Linked DNA regions of Blastopirellula marina. The protein of the gene in region 2 interacts with the protein of the main gene of each other region in a pairwise test. Links are inferred from orthologs where the notes say so. Each region holds a gene or a part of one and is shown on either strand. Other genes may lie near its edges.

Evidence for each region.
Region 1: the proteins of C5Y96_RS04930 (region 2) and C5Y96_RS18820 interact in binary tests that used the Escherichia coli proteins (3 or more experiments, as listed by UniProt). The link is inferred for Blastopirellula marina from one-to-one orthologs.

The regions. Positions count from the first base shown.
Region 1 is NZ_PUIA01000057.1:412,955-418,848, reverse strand. Bases 1,188-4,157 are described here. They hold C5Y96_RS18820 (acyl-CoA thioesterase), read right to left. Parts: upstream 2,881-4,157; coding sequence 2,494-2,880; downstream 1,188-2,493. Other genes in these bases: C5Y96_RS18810 (ABC transporter ATP-binding protein), read left to right, coding at 3,703-4,157; C5Y96_RS18815 (acetolactate synthase), read left to right, coding at 3,025-3,516; C5Y96_RS18825 (phosphopantothenoylcysteine decarboxylase), read left to right, coding at 1,879-2,508; C5Y96_RS18830 (hypothetical protein), read right to left, coding at 1,188-1,808. In the rest of the region: C5Y96_RS18835 (hypothetical protein), read right to left, coding at 1-813; more of C5Y96_RS18830, read right to left, coding at 939-1,187; more of C5Y96_RS18810, read left to right, coding at 4,158-4,452; C5Y96_RS18805 (ABC transporter permease subunit/CPBP intramembrane protease), read left to right, coding at 4,471-5,894.
Region 2 is NZ_PUIA01000016.1:754,720-761,901, forward strand. Bases 1,449-5,706 are described here. They hold C5Y96_RS04930 (preprotein translocase subunit SecA), read right to left. Parts: upstream 5,357-5,706; coding sequence 1,649-5,356; downstream 1,449-1,648. Other genes in these bases: C5Y96_RS04925 (3-deoxy-D-manno-octulosonic acid transferase), read right to left, coding at 1,449-1,576. Also shown: more of C5Y96_RS04925, read right to left, coding at 263-1,448; C5Y96_RS04935 (MBL fold metallo-hydrolase), read left to right, coding at 5,894-6,634; C5Y96_RS04940 (GNAT family N-acetyltransferase), read right to left, coding at 6,644-7,066; mddA (methanethiol S-methyltransferase), read right to left, coding at 7,145-7,182. UniProt on the Escherichia coli protein: Required for protein export, interacts with the SecYEG preprotein conducting channel.

The DNA.
Region 1 (5,894 bases), on a different replicon or contig from region 2:
CTGTGCACCTAGGGTCGAACGAATCCGAAACAGATCCGCTGACCCGACTTTACCCAGGTCCATCTCGGTCGACCAAATCCATGGTTTGCCGATATAAACGTCGTACCCTGTCGTGAAATTGATCCCGAACTCGGAACCATTTCGGTCTTCCAGCAAGTTAGTTCCGAGTCCGAAACGAAACTGGCTGTGATATCCTTGCGGGGCCCGGAACGTAAAGTTCAGGTCCCCCATGGTCAGTTGATCTGTCCCGCCGGAGGGGATGTTCTCGAAGTACTCGTCCCACTGCATGTCGATGCCCCAGCGACTGGTACCTTCGACCAGCAGTTTGGTACCGACTCGCGACAGGTTGCCGAAGTCCGTTCCATATTCAACCGATCCGCGGATCGATGTTGTCTTGCCAACGGTGACCCACTCGTCTCCCATCAGCATGTAGCCAAACTCGTGCTGATAGGGGTAATCCGAAAAATACCCCGGTGGGCCATATATCGTGTACGTAACTTCTTCCCCCGATGCATTGATGCAGCAGACCGTGCGCTGATCGGGGATCATCGCATCGACTGCGGCGATCGTTCCATAAAACAGCAACGTTCCAGCAAGTTCCCCCAATGCCGAACTGGCATCATCACCGCAGTCGTGATGATGATCTCGGTCTCGACGCTTGGGTTTAGCCTCTTCACTACGAGGTGGATCGGGATCGTCGGTTCGGCTCTCCCCAGCGGCTGCTGAAAGTAATCCGCCTGCCTGGACGCGCGTGGTAATCATTGGCAATACCACGATCGAGACGATCAGGCTCAATGCCAGCGTTTTTACCATGCGAAAAGTCCTCGGCCAGTGGAGAGAGCACATCCTATCCCATGGCGCGCAGCCACGATGCAGGATTCCGAGCGCGGCAACATTACGAAGCACCTGCGACTGGGTCAAGGCGAGTTTGACTAAGGCTACTTACTCGCGGAATCAACGCTGCTAGCGTGAAGAACCTTAAATCGCAGGCGGATCTGCTCGATCGATCCGCACGTCAGATAGACGGTGTACTGGTGCTGCAGGCCTGGCGTCAAAGCGAATTCCTTGATCGGAGCGACATACGAGCATGCCGAGTTGGCCTCTTGATAGCGGTAGCATGTCGCTTTCTCGATGCCGGGGACATAGAGGCCAATGCCGATATCATCCTGGTTCACGTAGGCAACCCAGTTCTCGTTCATGGTGACCGATTCATTCGGAAAGCTTGGCTTGCGGCGGTGTAGCTCTTCACCGGTCCATGGTGAGTTTCCGGTATACGTAACGAGCGTGTCGTACTCGGCGTGTACGAACACCGCTGGCAGCTCTTGTTGTCTTGGCTTGTGTGTTTTGTTTCCGGCGTAGTTCATCTGGAACTCGATCTTCGCGAAGTAATCTTCCAGCGAGATCGTTTCGGTCATCGTGACTTCGTCCAACAACTGTCCGCCAGCCCAGTTGCGGGGCGTGATCTTGGCGAAGAGGGTCTTATCGTTGCTACGAAACTCCGTCACCTTGCTGGGCTGATTTTGGTAAGAGCCTCCCTGGACGGGGTTATAGACCCACGGCTTGTCGACCCACTTCGAGTCGTCCGGGTCGCCATAGTAAGACTGTTGAATGAAACGACCGGTGTCGAAGTGATCGAGAAGGTTCTCCTGAGAACCTTTGGGAGCGAAGTATCCGATGCAGGCCCCACGCGATTTATCGACGCCGATCCGCAGGTAGTAGTTATCGAGGTAAGCCCACTCTTCCGCGGATAAAATGGGCGTGAATGCCAGAGAAACCAGGATGAAAAGGACGACGCCACGTGTGTTCACTGGTAGTCACGAGTTGGGTTAACGGTACGATTGAGGGATTGCCAGAACGTTCCATCTTACACAATCAGCCATGGCCCGCATTCTTTTGACCTCGGGACCGACCCGACAATACATCGATCCTGTCCGTTACCTGACCAATGCTTCCAGTGGGCGAATGGGATGCAGCCTGGCCGAGGCCGCCGTGGCTGCCGGACACGAGGTCGTGATCGTCTCAGGCCCTGTCACGGTTACCTACCCAAGCGAGGCGACCGTCCATTGGGTCAACACGACCGACGAAATGCTAGCTGTCGCGCAGGAGCAGTTCGAGAACTGCGACGGCCTGATCGGCGTGGCGGCACCGTGCGACTACCGACCAGAGTTCGTTCAAGGGCAAAAGATCGCCAAGACAGGCCAGCCGCTGATTCTACAGTTGATCGAGACGCCGGACGTCGTCGCAACGCTGGGTGCGGAAAAGAAGCATCGCTGGGTGGTCGGTTTCGCCCTGGAAACCGAGGATCGTCGTTTCCGGGCCCTGGTGAAGCTGGAAAAGAAGAGCTGCGACCTGATGATCTTGAATGGCCCCGAGGCGATGAACAGCGAAGAGAACCATGTCGAGGTGCTTGCCAAAGATGGCAGCGTGGTCGCCACTCTCGAGGGAAGCAAGCCTGAAGTGGCCACGCAGATCATGCAAATCGTCGGCCAGCGGTTAATCAAGCCGTAACACATCAGGGATCCGCGTCGGTTTTCCTTCGCGCGTAATGCAGGCGAGCAGCGTTTTGCCTTCAACGACGAGATCTTCCTCGCGACGGATTTCGTATGCCAATTCGATCCGGGCTCCCTTGGCTTTCACTGTTTTCACCGTGACTTGCAGTAGGTCATCGAACTCGGCCGGCAAGTGGTAACGGCACTCGACATCGCGGACCACCAGCAGTGTGCCGTCGGCTTCCATACGCTTGTAATTGAAACCACCCGCACGCAGCATTTCGGTGCGAGCCAACTCGAAGTAGGTGATGTAGTTGGCGTGATGCACGCGTCCCTGGGCGTCTGTTTCCTGATAGCGGACGCGGACTTCGATGGTGTGTTCTGTCAGCATATTCCCACGTTTCTTGCAGGGCCTTGGCGAAAAGGGTCGAGTTTTGCCACCCCACCTGTTGGGGCGAAGATTGACCGAACCCTAAGCCTTTTTTATAGTTGCGGTTGTTAACTGCCAATTTCGTTTTAGCATGATTGGGGCACTATGAGTACGGGAGCCGGCTCCGGTACCAATTTCAGCACCATGCGAGGTCGCGATTACCCCTCGCTGCGCCAGTTCACCGTTTTTCTGGAAAACCGCGTCGGGCAATTGCTAGAGATCGTCAGGCGCTTTGAAGGTAGCAACGTTCGCATTGTTGCTCTTTCCATTAACGATGCCACCGAATGTTGTTTTGTTCGTTTTCTGCTGAGCGATCCCGAAGGGGGACGCGAGATCCTGGAGCGAGCTGGCCTGGCTCTGATCGAATCGGATCTGATCGGTGTCGAACTGCCTGCCGAAAAACAGCCCCTGTTACGGGTTTGCACGGCCCTGCTTCAGTCGGAAGTGAACATCGTTCAGGCGTACCCACTACTTTACACGCCTAACAATCGTGCCGCTGTCGCATTGATGGTCGACAACACCGACATTGCGATGGACACCCTTCTGTCGCGGAACTTTAAGGTCCTGACCGAGGACGATTTGAAGTTCGACGACTAGTTCTTTCGTAGGGCTGCCGCTGCGAAAAAACCGTTAAAATCGCGCCATCAGGTCCGAGAACCGGGCTTCTCGTCGACGAACCTGCTGCCTGGGTGCCAAAGATGGAGCTTTGTCCGATAGAATTCACTGCAAGATCTATCGGAAGTTATCCGTACCCCCTACCCGCCATCGGACACTGGCAGCCGCATGATTCACGTTCGTGATCTCGTCAAGTCGTACGACGATCTCCAACTCGGAAAATTCACGGCAGTGGATCACATCAGCTTCTTTGCGATGCCTGGTGAGATTTTCGGTCTTTTGGGTCCTAACGGTGCCGGGAAGACCACGGCGCTTCGTATTCTGAGTACGGTTCTCGAGCCCACTTCCGGCACGGTACAAATCGCCGGATACGATGTCACCACCGAGCCTGCCATGGTGCGGCATAAAATCGGTTTCATGTCGGCCAATACGGCTGTATACGACCGGATGACGGCTTGGGAGATGGTCGAATATTTCGGCAAGCTGTACGGCCTGCCTGATCACGAACTGCATGACCGGATGGAAGAACTCTTCCACCGCTTGGGTATGCGCGAGATTCGCGACGTGCTGGGGGCGAAGATGTCGACTGGCATGAAGCAGAAGGTTTCCATTGCCCGGGCGCTGGTGCATGATCCTCCGGTGCTGATCTTCGACGAACCGACGCTGGGGCTCGATGTGTTCGTGGCGCGTGCTTTGGTTCAGTTGATCTCGGAACTGCGCGACCAGGGGAAGTGCATCATCTTTTCGTCGCACATCATGCGGGAAGTCGAGAAGCTGTGCGACAAGGTGGCCATCATGAATCGAGGCAAGATCCTCGCCGAAGGGACCATCGACCAGTTGCGAACCGAATACAACCAGCCTGATCTGGAAGAGTTGTTCTTCCATCTGATCGGCGAGCCGGATGGAATCGCCAACTAACGGCAGCGAGAGCAAGGAATGAACTGGGACAACGTCAAACTGATTCTAAAGCGAGAACTGCGTGATCAGGCGCGTGATCGCCGTACGCTCTTTTCTGTGATTGGTTTGCCGGTTCTTTTGTATCCGCTGATGGGGCTGATGGTATTGCAGGTGATGCAGTTCCGGACAGCCCACCCAACGCGGCTGCGCGTGATTGGCCTGAGTGAACTGCCAGGCACGCCTGACTTGTTTGTGCCATCGGTCCAAAAGGAAGGTGAAGTTAATGACGATTCGGCTTACGAATTCTCGCCGATCCTTTTGCAAGATGCCGGTGTGACGAGCCACTTCGAGATCGAAGCCACAGAGGCATCCGTCGACCCAGCGGTGGTCGAGAAGACGGCGAAAGAAACACTGGAGGCTGATCGGCTCGATGCGATCATCTACTTTCCGCCTGGCTTCAAAGAGCGGATGGAAAGCTTTCAAGATGAAAAGAATGATAAAGAGTCGAAAGCTGAGTTTCCCTCGCCGCAATTGATCACCAATTCGTCGGACGAGCGTTCGAAGCTGGCCGACGGCCGTTTGCGGCAGATCTTGCATTCGTGGCGCGAAAAGCTGATCCAGCACAATCTGGAAGCCAACGATGTGCCGGCGGTGATTACCGATCCATTCAGTTTCGGCACGCTCGATCTTTCCGAAAAGCCGCTCGATCAGTCGTCCTATCTTTGGGCGAAGATTTTTCCATTCATCGTGGTCATCTGGGCACTGACCGGGGCGTTCTACCCGGCGATTGACCTTTGTGCCGGCGAAAAGGAACGCGGTACGCTTGAAACGCTGCTCTCCAGTCCTGCGCTGCGATCAGAGATTGTGGCCGGCAAGTTACTGGCGATTATGACGTTCAGTATCGCGACCAGTGTGTTGAATCTCGCGAGTATGGGGTTCACGGCCAGCTTCGTCATGGGGCAGGTCGGCGGTGGCGAGATGGCATCGCGGCTTAACTTCGGTCCTCCTCCGATCTGGTCGTTGGGTTGGCTGTTTCTAGCCCTGATCCCAATGGCCGCTTTGTTTAGTGCCCTGGCCCTGGCGATCGCCACGATGGCCCGTAGTAGCAAGGAAGGGCAGTACTACCTGCTTCCCTTGTTGATGCTCAACTTGCCGCTGGTCGTGTTGCCGGTGCTGCCCGATACCGAATTATCCTTCGGCACGTCGCTGATTCCTGTGAGCGGGATGTCGTTCTTGCTCAAGGCGTTGATGGAAGGGGATTACACCAAGGCGGCCACCTATGTGCTGCCGGTGCTGGGCGTGACGGCGTTTTGTATTTGGGTGGCCATTCGCTGGGCGATCGATCAATTCAACAACGAGTCGGTCTTGTTCCGCGAAAGCGAACGATTCAGTCTCCAGGCATGGCTCCGCAAGATGTGGCGTGATCGTCAGGACACGCCTACCGCGGCCGGCGCGTTTGTGAT
Region 2 (7,182 bases):
CGATTCGCTAGTGAACAAATACTTTCCAGAAGCCACCGATAGATTCTCCTGAGATACAGTGCCGCACTGGTGCGCGGGGGAGGAATGGTTGCACCAACACACGGCCTCAGCCTGTTGGCGAATAGGGCATTATAGAGACAAGAGAAGAAGACGAACAACCGGGTAAATCAGTCGAAATTGACTTTACAGAGCGGAATTCTGCCCCTGCGGGATCAGATTGCCGCAGCACGCAGGGTTACAGTCTGCCTGGGGCCGCGCAAGGTCAGGCCGCCGTGCGGAATTTAACGATCTTCGGCGGATCTAAAAGAGGCTTCAGGCTTTCGATCGTTCGCCTGGTGGCTCCTTGCTGGGCGAGGACCACTTCTTTGGCCTGCTGGCCTTGTTGTTCCCGCCAAGTGGTGTCGAGGGAAGCCTTTACGACAAACGCTGCCAAGCTCTCAGCGTCTCGAACAACGGTCAAGGCATCCGCCGCGCGAAGCCGCTCGACCACATCTTTGAAGTTCCAGGTATTTGGCCCAACGGCAACCGCCGCACCATAGGCCGCTGGTTCGATCATGTTCTGCCCACCACGATTGCCCAGGCTCCCCCCCACGAACGCGATATCTGCGGTTCCCCACCATGCGGAAAGTTCGCCGACACTATCGATCAGCAAGATGCTGCTGGTACCGCGACTTTCGCTGGTGAACTGACTGCGACGCTGAAAGGGGACGTTCTGTGATTGAAGGTAGGTTGCTACTTCATCGAAGCGATGCGGATGACGCGGCACGAGCAAGAGCTTCAGCCCAGGAATCTGCTGCTGAGCGGCTTGGAAGGCTTCGAGAATGATTGGCTCTTCACCATTTTGCGTGCTACCGGCGAGCCAGACGATCTCCTCATCGTTCAGGCCAGCCAGTTCGCGGAAGGCTTGCGTTTGCGAGTTCTGACGATCTGGCGTGATGCCGTCGAACTTGATCGAACCGGTCACTTGAACTTTGCTGGGATCGGCTCCCAGGTCGGTGAAGCGGCGTGCGTACGAATCGTCCTGCGCTCCGATCCAGTCTAGCTGCTGTAGCAGAGGGCCCACCAGGAAGCGAATGCGACTGTACCCGCGATGGCTCTTCTCGCTCAAGCGACCATTGACCACGGCGATCTTGGCATCGTGGCGATCGGCGAAACGAATCAGGTTCGGCCACAGTTCCAGTTCGGCCAGCAATACGGCATCAGGCTGGATGTTCCGATAGGCCCGGTCAACGGCCCACGAGAAATCGAGCGGGGCGTAGCTGACTGTGTGCTGGGCGTACTTGGTCTTTGCCAGTTCGTGGCCAGCCTTGGTGGTGGTGGTGATGTGAAAGGTAATGCCAGGGTAGATCTGCTGAAGCTCGCCGATCAGGGGAGCCAGGAGATTCACTTCCCCCACGCTCACGGCGTGCAGCCAGAGATGCTGCGATGTCCCTTCAGGGCGGCAGGCAACGTGCCCCAGGAACTTTTCGGCGAAACCTTCGCGGTACTTGCCCTTGGTCACGGCAGCCCACAGCAGGTACGGACTGGCAACGATAACCAGCGCCAGGTAGACGAAATTGAGTAGCCAAGTGAGCATGGGATCCATCCCGGTGTGGCGACTTGTCGGCAGCTTCCCTCGCGGTTTGCGACACGAGGGAAGGCTACGTGACTAGTTCGCTTGTTCCTGCTTCATGCAGCAGGATTTGTACTTCTTGCCGCTGCCGCAAGGGCACGGATCGTTGCGGCGGATCTTTTCGCCGACATTACGAATCGGTGCGGTGACCTCGGTGTCTCCCTGCGAGTTGTTGATGGCTTCTTCCTGCTGACGAGCCATGTCGGTCATGCTGGAAGCGGAGTCGTGTCGAGCTTCCGATTCCTTCCAGGTGGAACTGACGAACTCTTCGTTCAGATTTTCGATCTTGTAAACCAGATCGGTCACGCGTTCGCCGACGCTGCGCCACATCTGTTCAAAGATACGCATCCCTTCCCGCTTGAATTCGACCTTGGAGTCGACCTGGGCATACCCCACAAAGCTGACGGCACTGCGAAGATGATCCATCGCCAGGAGGTGGTCTTTCCAGGCGTTATCGATCAGTTCCAGCAAGACGCTGCGTTCCATGCGGGTCATTTCCGGGCGGTAACGCTCGTAGACTTCGCGGATCAGTCGTGCTTCCAACTGGGCCTTGTCGAACTGTTCCAGTTCGGCCTCGGGGATCTCGGCCTCGATGTATTGCTGGATCCACGCGTTGAGCGATCCCATCTGGCCATTGCCGCCGCTGATGACCGAAAGGGTTTGGGTTTCCTGGTTGTCCTCGTAAAGCTGCTCGACCTTGTCGTGGACGGCTTTCATCTTTTCGAGGGCAATCTTCTTGTGCTTCTCGCTCAGCGGAATAAGCATCTGTTGGATTTCTTCCCGCTGCTTGCTCTTGTATTGCTCGGGATCTAATGGCGTTTCAAAGCGGTTGGCTGCCCATTCCAGAAGGCCGTCGCGGTTCAAGCGAGCATGCCCGCCGCTCTTGTCGCTGAAGCGATAGAGTCCGGTCAGCACGGGGTACTCGGCTTCCTTCTGGTCGTAGACGGCGATCGCCTTTTCATTGACTTGTTCGATCACGGCCTTGGCCGGCTTGTCTTGCAGCTTCTCGACGTCGACGTTGAAGCCGAACTTGTATTTGCACCAATGGTTCAGCGTGTTAAGGCCGAAGTCTTTGTCGAGGAACTTCTCGCCTTCGCTGAGGTCGACCTTTTCGATCGCTTCGCGAGCCTTAGTGATCAGGAACTCATCGACCTGATCGCGACCGACCTTGCGCAGGTCACGGTCGTTCAGGTTCAGCTTCCACAAGCTGTTTGCGAAGCGGGCCATCGCGCCCCAGTTCCATTCGCTTTCATCTTCGCTGTCAGGCAGGTTCTCGTCGATCGAAGCCATGATGTTCGATGCGGCGGCTCGTTCGGCCATGTCTTTGGCGTACGTTTCTGCTGCGGCGAAATCCAGGCCACGCAGGTCGCGCGTGTTTAGCTCGCACGACAGTTCACTGCCGGCCCACTTGGCGAAGGTTTCGATGCCGAAGTCCTTCTCGAGGAACATGCGAACGTGGTAGTCGATCTGCTCGCGGACCATATCCATGATCAGATCGCGGCTGTCGCCACCTTCCAGGATCTGCTGGCGGAAGCCGTACACGCGTTTACGCTGCTCGTCCATCACTTCGTCGTATTCGAGCAGGTTCTTACGAGCCTCGAAGTTTTGTTCTTCACGCTTCTTCTGGGCACCTTCGATACGACGCATGATCATCTTGCTTTCGATCGCGTCGCCTGGCTGCGGCCGCATCGCGGCTGGCATCCGGTTAATGAAGTTGGCTGCCCAGTCGCCGAAGTAGATTCGCATCAGGTCATCTTGCAGCGAGAGGAAGAACCGCGAGCTACCTGGGTCGCCTTGACGACCACAACGACCACGCAACTGAAGGTCGATACGACGCGACTCGTGCCGCTCGGTACCGATCACGTGCAGGCCGCCCAGTTCCTTGACCTTCTTGCCCATCGCTTTCATCTGTTCGCGCTGCTCGATCTCGTTGACCAGCTGGTCCCATTCGTCTTGCGGGACATCCAAACGCGTGGCGTACTTGTGCTGCAGCTGCGCCCAGGCCATCGTTTCGGGGTTGCCCCCCATGATGATGTCGGTACCGCGACCGGCCATGTTAGTGGCGATGGTGACGGCTCCGATGCGGCCTGCCTGGGCCACAATGTCCGCTTCGCGCTTGTGCTGCTTGGCGTTCAACAGGTCGTGCTTGATGCCGCGTTTGTCGAGCAGTCGCGAAAGGCGTTCGCTCTTCTCGATACTGACCGTACCGACCAGCACGGGTCGACCTTTGTACTGGATGGCCTTGATCTTGCCGCGTTCGATCTTGGTGGGCTGCTTCTGCCCCTTGGGGTGGATTTCGATCGAGTCCTCGTTCTCTTTGAGGATGTCGCCCCACATTTCGTCGCCGTTTTTGAAGGTAACGACGTCCCATTTGACGGTGCGTTCGATCTCGTCGGCGACCGCTTCGTATTTTTCGTTTTCGGTCATGAAGATCACGTCGGTGTACGTGATACGCTGCATGGCCCGGTTGGTGGGAATGGCGATCACGTCCAGCTTGTAGATCTTCCAGAGTTCGCCTGCTTCGGTCATGGCCGTACCGGTCATACCCGAAAGCTTGTCGAACAGCTTAAAGAAGTTCTGCAGAGTGACGGTGGCCAAGGTCTGAGTCTCTTCCTTGATCTTGACCCCTTCCTTCGCTTCGACGGCCTGGTGCATGCCGTCGCTCCACTGGCGGCCTTCCATCTTACGGCCGGTGTGAACATCGATGATCACGATCTTGCCGTCTTCCACCACGTAGTCGACATCCAACTGGTACAGGTAATGGGCACGCAGCGCGTTATCGATCAGGTGCGGCCATTCCATGTTGCCCGAGGTATAGAAGCTTTCGACGCCTGCCAGGCGTTCTGCTTCGCGCACACCATCTTCGGTCAGGTTGGTGGTGCGGTCTTTTTCGTTGACGACGAAGTGAATGTCCTTCTTCAGCGTGCGAGCGATCTTGTCGGCGTCGCCGTACTTCTCTTTGCTCATGTTGGCCGGGCCGCTGATGATGAGCGGGGTCCGGGCTTCGTCGATCAGAATGTTGTCGACTTCGTCGATGATCGCGTAGTGCAAACGCCCTTGCGATTGCTGGTATTCCTTCGGGAAGCGACTGTCGCCGCGCGCGGCGGGACGCATGTTGTCACGCAGGTAGTCGAAGCCGAACTCGTTGTTGGTACCGTAGGTGATGTCGCAGCTGTACGCCTGTTGTCGATCGCGGACCGACATGTCATTCTGGATCGCGTTTACGGTCAGGCCGAGCCCGCGATAGAGCGGTGCCATCCATTCCATGTCGCGGCGAGCGAGGTAGTCGTTCACCGTGATCACGTACACCCCTTTGCCTTCCAGGGCATTGAGGTAGGCCGGCAGCGTGGCCACAAGCGTTTTACCTTCACCGGTAACCATTTCGGCCACGTTACCGCGATGCAGAACGATACCACCGATCAGCTGGACATCGTAATGCCGCATGCCGAGATAGCGTTTGCCTGCTTCACGGCCGACGGCGAAGGCCTCGACCAATATGTCATCCAGCGTTTCGCCGGAGGCAAGTCGTTGCTTGAAGATGCGGGTCTGGTCGCGAAGTTCTTCGTCAGAGAACGCTTCGTACTTCGATTCCAGCTCGTTGATTGCGTCAACGGTGCTTTGCAGCTTCTTGATATATCGGGCGTTGGACGAACCGAACATCGACGTGATCAGTCGTTCAAAGCCGCCTAAAAGACCGCCAAAAAAGAGGCCGATCTTTTCCCAAATCTGTTCCAGTTTCTCCATCGCTGAATATCACCTGGGGGTGGGGGCGTATCGAAAGCACTAGTTGCGGCGAAACAAGACCTTATTTGTAGACACCGCCACAACTTAAGCGTGCGCGCAAACCCTTCCCATATCGTAGATTATAGGGATTGCTCAAAGGGGTCAACCGCGCTTGAGCACGCACCGATCGTCGGCTCCGCTATCATGGTATTCGATCCCACGACCGTTTCCCTTGCCCAGCTAGCGTAGATTCCGTGAAGATTCTCGCAATGACCAGGCCTGCACGCTGGATGGGACAAGATTGCGTAGCTTCTAAGTTTACGCCGTTGCCGTACATCCTCTGGTTAGAAGCATAACGAGGCGAACAGGTTACGCCCAAGTTGCCGGGTTCGGGCCTGCGGGGTTGCATCGACTGCCCCCATTTGCGATTCTCAGACCAGGAAAAAGAGACCAGAAAGAGGAAGAATGAGCCAGCCCCCCCAGTCTGCACCACCCAAGAAGAATATCGTCACGCGAGACATTCGCGGGCGGCTTCTCTTTTTGGGGACAGGTACCTCGATGGGGGTGCCAGTGGTGGGGTGCGGCTGCGATGTCTGTCAAAGCACCAATCCTAAGAACAAGCGAACCCGGTGTAGTGTTATCTTCGGCCTGCCCGAGGGGAACCTGCTGATCGACACGCCGCCAGACCTGCGAACGCAACTGCTGGCCAATGGGATCGGCATCATTCATGCGGTCGCGTTCACGCACAGCCACGCCGATCACCTGTTCGGGCTGGATGACATCCGCCTCTTTCAGTTCTATATCGGTCACGCGGTTCCGATTTACTGCGAGGCGAACGTCGACGCCAAGATCCGCCGGGTATACGACTATGCGTTCAGCACCGAGGTACAAACGCACGTCGGCTCGCGGCCTGCTCTCGACATGCGTCAGATTGGGCTCGACCCGTTCGAGGTGCTGGGAGCGAAGGTCACACCGATCCGCCTGCAGCACGGCCCCCGCTTTGAAGTGCTGGGCTTCCGTGTCGGCAACGTCGCTTACTGCACCGATGTGAATCACATTCCCGACGAAAGCTGGGCCAGGCTCCAGGGGTTAGACGTGCTGGTTTTGGATGCCCTAAGGCCAGAACCCCACCCGACTCACTTCTCGATCGAAGAGGCCGTCGAGGTCGCCCAGAAGGTTGGTGCCAAGCAGACGTACTTCACACACATTGCCTGTAAGATGGAGCACGAACGAACCAACGCCTGGCTGCCCGATGGAATGGAACTGGCGTACGACGGGCTGGAGTTGCCGCTGACGTAGGTGCGCTTGTCACTCCCGTGGAATAATCCAGCAAGAGTCATGCTTCTCCATCCCGATGTGCGGATAGTAGCTGACCGCTTTGGGTGCCGCCAACAGTAACAGGACCGTGTGTTTCCCAGCGGCCAGGTGCGTGCGGGCAATCAGTTCGCGGCCGATCCCTTGTTTCTGAAACGCTTGGTCAACGGCCAGGTCGGCCAGGTACGTTGCGTGGGCGAAGTCGCTCATGCTGCGGGCAATGCCTACTAAGCGCCCTTCACTACGAGCCGTGCAAAGAATATCCGCGTTGCGGACCATCTTGGTCAGCTTCTCGCGGTCGTCGACCGGACGACGCTCGGCCAGTTCCGAGCGAACTAAGACTTCCAGGTATTCATCGACAGAAAGATTTGGCTCGACTTGGTACTCGATCATCGGCGTCTTGATTAGGGTGCTCAAAAATAAAACCGCTGGCAAGGACACGCGTGCTTGCCAGCGGTTCATCATAATCTTTCGCAGAGCAACCTCCCAACAGGGTTACGTTGTGACCGATTCGGTAGGTGGTGCCGATGTCC